One region of the Larkinella bombi genome, then DNA from elsewhere that is predicted to be linked to it. Evidence: riboswitches for the same ligand, from Rfam matches in the RefSeq annotation. Region 1 holds a riboswitch; the other holds the start of a gene.
The links. A riboswitch is a leader RNA that binds a small molecule or an ion and turns the genes downstream of it on or off. The one in region 1 is predicted to bind thiamine pyrophosphate.
Positions count from the first base shown of each region.

Region 1 (4,427 bases):
CAGGGCCAATCAAACCGCCGCTTAACCCGAAAATGCCGCCATACGGTAATGGATTACGAGCCGTAAATTCCAAAGCCAGACAGGCCCCCTGCGAAAAGCCCAGCCAATAAATCTGATGGGTTTTAAAGTTATAGTCCGATTGTAACCTGGCTCGCACGCCCGCTAGCGTCATCAGCGCAGAGGAAAGATGCGGTTCATTCGCTTCCATAGGTTGCATGAATGAATAAGGATACCAGCTATTATTGGCTGCCTGCGGCGCAATAAAGGCAAAGCTATCATCATTGATGGCGCGGGAAAGCGAAAGAATGTCTCGTGCCGATCCACCCCGACCGTGTACCATAATCATGACTTTGGTCGCTTTCTCGAGGGGCTTCCCGGCGGTTAGAATATTGTTAGGGTCGTGAATCATAGTCGTGTTGTTTTCAGGCGAATCAGGTATTGTGTTCTGATTCGCCTGAGATTATCCTTACTTTACTTCAATGATGGGTAATGCCGCTTCAATTTTTGCCCGACGGGGTTCATACCATTCAGGCAATTTTAGCGTAGTTCCCAGTGATTCTACCGGTTCGTCAATTGCAAATCCCGGAGGATTGGTAGCCACTTCGAACAAGATACCACCTGGCTCGCGGTAATAAATACTATGGAAATAATTCCGGTCCTGAACCGGAGTTGGATTATAGCCCGCCGTTAACAGTTTTTCGTGAATAGCCAGCTGAGTCGCATCGCTTTCGGTAGCAAAAGCAATGTGGTGAACAGAACCCCCACCCTGCAAGCCACGAACGTCATTCGGTGAATGCTGCACGTCTACATAACTGCCCGAACCTCCTTTACCCGATTGGAACCGGAAGCGCCCAGCTTCTTCGGCAACAAGGGTATGATTCATGCTTTCGGTTAATAACTTAATGGTCTGGTCAACCCGCGATTCGTTAAGCGTAGCCGTATGGAAACCGCGAACCGCAAATTCAGCGGGAATTTTACCGTTGTCATAGCCTTTACGATCATCCGCATCATTGGCCACCAGTTCGACACCCATGCCGTCAAAATCTTCGAAACGTAAATAGGTCTCGTCAAAGCGTTTGTATGGCCCAGCGTACGGAATGCTGGCGTGATTCAGCCGATCCATCCAGAAGCTAAGCGACGCCGACGGAATCGAAAAAGCGGTATATGTCAACTGGCCAACTCCTTTACGACCCCGGTGAATACCTTCGTATGGGAAAAACGTCATGATTGTTCCCGGCGAACCAGTTGCATCCCCGTAGTACAGGTGATAGACATCCGGCGCGTCGAAATTGATTGTTTTCTTCACCAACCGTAAGCCAAGGACCCCGGTATAGAAGTCGACGTTGCGTTGAGCGGTACCGGCAAGAGCCGTAATATGATGAAGACCAGTGATGAGCGTTTCCATAGTATTGTGAATAGTTTAAAGGGTGAAAATGTTTACTACAAATTAAATGTAATTACATTTAATGTTTATACATTATTTGAAAAAAAATAGTTCATAGCGTTCAAAAGATCTTTATTCAGCTTACCTTTGTCCATCTAATCTTCTAAGGGGTGCCTTATAACAACGGGCTGAGATTATACCCATTGAACCTGATCCGGGTAATGCTGGCGAAGGGAAGAAGTCTGATTCACAGACACTTGTGAATCGGCGTATTCAACTCAATATACCTTATTCAACCAAACGGTAGGTTTGGCCCCTTTGCCTATGCGTCTCTTTTCATAATCATGAAAAAAGTTACGATGAAACGGCATTCTGTTTATCGTTTATGCATGACGGCTCTAACGGGCTTGTTGTATCTGCCCGCCTGGGCACAGTTTACGCTATCAGGCACCATAAAAGATGCCGAAGGAGGCGTTTTGCCCGGCACTGCCGTGCTGATTGAAGGAACGTACAAAGGCACATCGGCTGATACCCGGGGCTCCTATCGCCTTACCAATCTCCAGGCTGGGACGTATCGCATTCGGGTTTCGCTATTAGGATTTGAACCAGTGGTAAAAGAAGTTACCGTAAACAGGAACGAAACCGAATCGTTTGAACTGCAAAAAAGTGTAATTGTCGTTGACGAAGTAATTGTAAGTGCCACGCGGGTAGACCAGAAATCAGGCGTCGCTTACACGAACGTAACGCGAAAGGAACTGGAAAAACAAAACCTGGGACAGGATATACCACTTCTGCTCAACTTTACGCCCTCGCTGGTAACCACGTCGGATGCGGGTGCAGGCGTTGGCTACACAGGTTTCCGGATTCGTGGCTCCGATGCCACGCGGGTGAACGTAACCGTAAATGGTATTCCGTATAATGATGCGGAGTCGCAAGGGACTTTCTGGGTTAACATGCCCGATATTGCTTCGTCGGTCAGCAGCATCCAGATTCAGCGGGGCGTCGGTACATCAACCAACGGTGCGGGCGCTTTTGGAGCGTCGGTCAACGTGCAGACCAACAGCTTTGAAAAAGATGCCTACGGCGAAGTAGACGCGTCGGCGGGTTCATTCAACACGCTGAAAACGACCGTAAAGGCGGGTTCAGGTTTGCTCAATAATCATTTTGTGGTTGATGCGCGGCTGTCCCGAATCGTTTCAGACGGGTATATTGATCGCGCTTCTTCCAACCTAAAATCGTTTTACGTGTCGGGAGGCTGGTACGGTAAAAAGAGCTTTGTCCGGCTCAATGTGTTTTCGGGTGCCGAACGAACCTACCAGGCATGGGATGGCGTACCAGAGAAGCTATTGAAAACGAACCGCACTTATAACGCGTATACCTACGAAAATGAGGTTGATAACTACCAGCAGGACCACTACCAACTTATTTCTTCGCACGAACTAAGTCGGAACTGGCGATTAAATGCGTCCCTGCATTACACCAAAGGGCGGGGTTATTACGAGCAATTCCGGGAAGGCGAAGATTTTGAAACCTATAATCTGAAGCCTATTGTTATTGGCGATTCGGTGATCAACACAACGGATTTAATCCGGCGGCGCTGGCTGGACAATGACTTTTACGGCGGTGTTTTCTCGCTGGATTATAACAGTTTCGGCAAGCTAACGGCAAACATTGGCGGCGGCTGGAACCGGTACGAAGGCAAGCACTTTGGGGAGATTATCTGGTCGCGTTTTGCCAGTACGAGCAACATTCGGGATCGCTACTACGATAACGACGCGGCTAAAACGGATTTCAACCTCTACGGAAAAGCTTTTTATCAGTTTACGCCCAAGTTCAACGCTTACGTTGATTTACAGATTCGTACTGTTGGTTACTCATTCTTGGGTCGAGCAGTGGGGCTAAATGGCCAAATTCGCGATGTGCAGCAAGATGCTTCGCTCTCGTTTTTTAACCCGAAAGCGGGACTGACCTATACCTTGAACGACCAAAGCTCAGTTTACGCTTCCTACGGCGTTGGTAACCGGGAGCCGAATCGGGACGATTACACGCAATCGTCGGCAAATAGTCGTCCTAAAGCTGAAACACTGCACGATTGGGAAGCTGGTTACCGCTTGCAAACGCAGAAACTGGCCTTCAACGCCAATTTATACTACATGAAATACCGGAACCAACTGGTATTAACAGGCCAAATCAACGACGTTGGTGCGCAAAACCGCGTGAACGTGCCTAATAGCTACCGCTTGGGAATCGAGTTGGAAGCGGGTGCTTTACTGGTTAAAAATCTCCGCTGGCTGGTCAATACGACTCTGAGTCAGAACAAGATTATGAATTTCACCGAGTACGTTGATAACTACGATACGGGTGAGCAGCAGGTGACGAACTTCAGCAAAACGGATATCAGCTTCTCCCCCAACGTCATTGTGGGTTCACAACTGCTTTACACGCCTGTGAAAGGTCTTGAATTGGGCTTTCTGTCAAAATTTGTAGGCAAGCAATACCTGGATAATACCTCGAATGAAAATCGGACAATAGATCCTTACTTCGTAAACGACATTCGGATTATTTACACGCTAAAGCCCAAATTCATGAATGAAGTGGCGTTCACGTTGTTAGTAAACAACGTTTTCGGTGAGCTTTATGAGTCCAATGGCTATACCTACAGTTTTATTTCGGAGAGCCAGCGAACGACGGAAAACGTCTATTACCCGCAGGCAACCGCGAATTTCCTGGCAGGAATCCGAATAAAATTCTAAAATGATAAAGAATAAAAAGCGCTCTGGAATTCATAGGTTGAGTTCCAGAGCGCTTTTTTGTGCATTAATCTAGGCTTCGATGGCCTGCCGCAAGTCTTCAATCAAGTCGTCAACGTCTTCGATGCCAACGCTCAGGCGAATCAGCGTGTCTTTCAGGCCATTTTTTTCGCGATCTTCTTTCGGAATGCTGGCGTGCGTCATGGAAGCCGGGTGCGTGCAGAGCGATTCAACGCCGCCCAGCGATTCGCCTAGCGAAAAGACGTTGAAGTTCTCCATCACTTTTATGGCTT
Region 1 is NZ_CP090557.1:1,457,210-1,461,636, reverse strand. It holds gene L0Y31_RS06205 (alpha/beta hydrolase) at 1-409, opposite strand, end outside; gene L0Y31_RS06200 (ring-cleaving dioxygenase) at 467-1,405, opposite strand; TPP riboswitch at 1,541-1,636, shown strand; gene L0Y31_RS06195 (TonB-dependent receptor) at 1,744-4,137, shown strand; gene L0Y31_RS06190 (cystathionine gamma-synthase) at 4,207-4,427, opposite strand, start outside.

Region 2 (4,427 bases), 1.4 Mb from region 1:
CAGTGCCGGTGCGTGTTTCGGCCAGAAAAAAATGAGTCTCGCTGTTGTACACCCGAAAGGCCTTATTTTCCCGCAGATCGGCCACAAAGTCATCTTTGTCGGCAAGCAACTGCCTGACTGGCAACTGAATCGAATCGTATTGGTCAAAAATAAACTTTCCTGCTTCCAGCGCCATCGTGTTTACCGTCCAGGGTTGTTTCAGGGCTTTCAGGCGCTCTATGAGTTCGGGCGTGCCGACGAGGTAGCCCAAACGCAGTCCCGGTATGGCATAGGCTTTAGTCATCGAATGCATTACGACCAGATTATCGTACCAGGACAGTTCCGCAATCATGGTGGGCAGGCCAACAGTGAAGTCAATAAACGCCTCATCGACCACGAAAAGCGTCTTGGGATTCTGACTTATCCAAGCCGCCAGTTGCGCGAAGGTAGCGCCGGTGGGATTGTTGGGATTGCAGATAAAAACCAGATCGCTTATCAGGGGTGGTAGGTCCGCCAACGCATTCCAGGGCATAAATGTCAGCTCGTGATTGTGCATCCGGCAGGCGTCTTCGTATTCCGCAAAAGCGGGCACAACAATGGTCGTTTTTCGACCGGCAAACGCCTGAGCCAGCAGGTAAATACTTTCCGTCGTCCCGCTGTTGACCAGCACCTGTTCGGGCTTGATCCCGTGGTGACTGGCCACCTTTTGAACCAGACTTTCGGCTACCACTTCCGGGTACCGGTTAATGGTCGCCCACTGGCTGAACAGGTGCTCTTTCAGCCCTTTGGGTTCGCCGCCGTACCAGACGTTGGTACTGAAATCCGCGATTATGGTTGAAGAATGACGGTAACTATCGTCTCCGTGTCCGTGAAGCATCCTGTTAGTCAGTAAGTTGCAAGCTCGCGTAAATCTGATCCATATCCACATTCGCCCGAATGACCTCAGCCAGCCGGTCGTACTGCTGGTCTTTAAACTGCCGGAAATCAAACGTCTGGTCACTTAATTGACTGGTATAGTCAGCCAGCAACTCATCGACCACCGCGTTGTTGTCCAGAATGCCATGCAGGTAAGTCCCCCAGCATTTCGAACTCAGAAAATAGCCATCCGTTCGGCCATCGGGCAAGTACGCAAGTGGCTGCACTTCGCCCCGGACGGTGGTATGGCCCATGTGAATTTCGTAGCCCAAACAGGTTTCAGAACTATTTCTAAAAGCAAACTGCTGCTGCTGCGTAGTCTTGGTAGGCTGCAAAATAGTCCGCACGGGCAGTAAGCCCAAACCCGGAACCGCCTCAATGCTGCCTTCAACGTGGTCGGGATCTTCAATCGTTTCGCCCAGCATCTGGTAACCACCGCAAATACCAATTACCGTTTTTCCATTTTTATGAGCCGTGTAAATCGCCTGCGCCACGCCGTTGTTTTTGATCGTCAGTAAATCGTCGATTGTGTTCTTACTACCGGGCAAAATTACAATATCGGCTTTGGCGATTTCGTCGGGCTGATTCGTGTAATATAAATTGACGCGCGGGTCTTTTTCCAGCCGGTCGAAATCCGTGAAGTTAGACAGACGCTTCAGCAAAATAACCGCCACGTTGACTTTGCCACTCACCGCCGACCGGTACTTGTTTTCCAGCGAAACCGAGTCTTCCTCTTCGATAAAAATATCCCGAAAATAAGGTAGAACGCCCACCACCGGAACGCCCGTCAGTTCTTCCAGCATCCGCCTTCCGTCCTCAAAAAGCCGACTGTCGCCCCGAAATTTATTGACCAAAATACCTTTGATGCACTGCCGTTCTTCCGGTGTCAGCAGAGCGATGCTTCCGTACACGCTGCCGAAAATCCCGCCCCGGTCGATGTCGCCAATGAGGTAGGTTGCCGCCCCGGCGTGGAGGGCCATGCGCAGGTTAGTAATGTCCCGGTGTTTCAGGTTTAGTTCCGAAATACTACCCGCCCCTTCCATCACCACCGGCGAATAGCGACTGGATAACCGGTCAAAAGCCTGCTTCACGGCGGCAAACAATTCGCTGCGGTCATTGCCCATAAAATAATCGTAGGCCGACTGATTACCAATCGGTTTACCGTTCAGAATCACCTGCGAACTTTTATCGTTGGTGGGTTTGAGCAGCACGGGATTCATGTCGGTATGGCAGGGAATCCCCGCCGCTTCGGCCTGCACCGCCTGTGCCCGCCCAATCTCCAGACCGTCTGGCGTGGCAAAGCTGTTGAGCGACATGTTCTGCGCTTTGAACGGCGCGGGTTCGTAGCCATCCTGCTTGAAAATCCGGCAAAATCCAGCGGTAATCACACTTTTCCCAACGTCGGAAGCCGTGCCGACAAACATAATGGGGCGAAGTTTTGGTAGACGCATCAATCCTCGATTAATCTCTCACTAAGAAAGCACGAAGGTAAAACTTTAATGTTTGCCAAAATACCCTACCTTTGGCGAACAACTTTAGGGGTGTCGGTCCAATGGCTGGTCTGACTGAGATAATACCCTCAAAACCTGATGCCGTTCGTACGGCCGTAGGGAAAAGTTAGCTGGCTCCTGCGCGTTCAGAAGCGGCCTTCTCTTCTAAAGTTGCTGTTTTCACCCGTCAAACAGCATTATGACTTTATCCGATCAAACCATATGGAATGACCTCGAACAAATCCGTTCGCAGGCTCCTCTTGTGCAAAGCATTACCAACTTCGTGGTCATGAATAACACGGCCAACGCCTTGCTGGCACTCGGTGCGTCCCCGGCAATGGTACACTCGGCGGAAGAAGTTGAAGAGTTCGTGACCATTGCCAGCGCTCTGGTAGTTAACATTGGCACGCTCGATACCAATTTTGTTGCGGGCATGAAACGGGCGATGCCGAAAGCTAAATCCCTGGGGAAACCCATCGTGTTCGATCCTGTTGGCGTTGGCGCGACCACTTACCGCAATCAAGTCAGTCGTGAATTGTTAGAACTAGCCTCCCCAACCATCATTCGGGGCAATGCCTCGGAAATCATGGCGCTGGCTGGCCTGAACGCCCAAACCAAGGGCGTTGACAGTACCCACGGCTCGTCGGCAGCGCTAGACAGTGCTCGCCAGCTCAGTCAGGCAACGGGGAGCGTGGTGGTCGTCAGCGGCGCCAGCGACTACATTGTTTCGGGCGAGCAGGTAGCCGTTATCGACAATGGCCACCCGATGCTGACAAAAGTAACTGGCATGGGCTGCACCGCCACTGCCCTCATTGCGGCTTTTTCGGCCGTCAACAGCGACCCGTTTGCGGCGGCGGTTCACGGCATGGCCGTCATGGGCATCGCGGGCGAACTGGCCGCGCAACGGTCGTCGGGTCCGGGTAGCCTGCAACTCCATTTTCTGGATGTGCTTTATCAGCTTCCGTTCCGGCATATTTCTGAATCCCTTAAACTCCATTTTCTGTGAGTCCGATTTATCTGGTAACGGACAGCGTCATTAGCCAGCAGGCGGGTCATACGCTGCCGTTCGTGGTCGAGGAAGCCTGTCGGGCGGGGGTTCGCTGGGTGCAGCTCCGCGAAAAGAACCTTTCGACGCGAGCGTTTCTGGAACTGGGTTTTCAGTTGAAGGCCATTACCCAGAAATACGACGCCAAACTCATCATCAACGACCGCGTGGACATTGCCCTGGCCGTTGATGCCGATGGCGTTCACGTCGGTCAGGACGACATGCCCTACCATCTGGTTCGCTCGCTGCTGGGGCCGAATAAGATCGTTGGCCTGTCCATTAACAACCGGACTGAATTACTGGCGGCCCAGGATTTAGACGTTGATTATTTAGGCGTTGCGGCTATTTTTCCCACCGGCACTAAACAGGATACTTCCAGTGTGCTGGGTATCGAAGGACTAAGAGAAATTTGCGCGCTAACCCGCTTTCCGACTTTTGCCATTGGCGGCATCCACCCCATTAACATTCAAAAAGTTATGCAAACCGGCGTCACGGGTGTAGCCGTGGTGTCGGCCATTTGCGGCCAGCCTTGCCCCTACGAAGCCACCCGCGAACTGTTTGCTTTACTAGAACAATCCCGATGAAAACATACACCAAAGTGCTCACCATTGCCGGCTCCGACAGCGGCGGTGGGGCCGGTATTCAGGCCGATCTGAAAACGTTTGCCGCGTTGGGTTGCTACGGCCTTTCGGTGCTGACCGCGTTGACGGCGCAGAACACCCGGGGCGTCAGCGCCATCCACGCCGTGCCGCCCGCCTTCATTGCCGAGCAGTTGAAAGCGGTGTTAAGCGATATCGGGGCCGATGCGGTCAAAATTGGAATGCTGCACTCGCCTGATGTCATTTCGGTGGTGGCCAACATGGTGACGGAGTTCGGAATTACCAATCTGGTTATTGATCCGGTGATGGTGGCCACCAGCGGCGACAAACTGTTGAAGGACGAAGCCATCGACGCGCTAAAGACCGAACTGTTACCCCTCGCCTCGCTCCTGACGCCAA
Region 2 is NZ_CP090557.1:53,824-58,250, forward strand. It holds gene L0Y31_RS00275 (pyridoxal phosphate-dependent aminotransferase) at 1-856, opposite strand, end outside; gene L0Y31_RS00280 (cobyric acid synthase) at 861-2,345, opposite strand; TPP riboswitch at 2,422-2,524, shown strand; gene thiM (hydroxyethylthiazole kinase) at 2,584-3,390, shown strand; gene thiE (thiamine phosphate synthase) at 3,387-4,013, shown strand; gene thiD (bifunctional hydroxymethylpyrimidine kinase/phosphomethylpyrimidine kinase) at 4,010-4,427, shown strand, end outside.
Region 2: linked by a shared signal. The riboswitch ahead of thiM (hydroxyethylthiazole kinase) and the one ahead of L0Y31_RS06195 (TonB-dependent receptor) in region 1 are both predicted to bind thiamine pyrophosphate.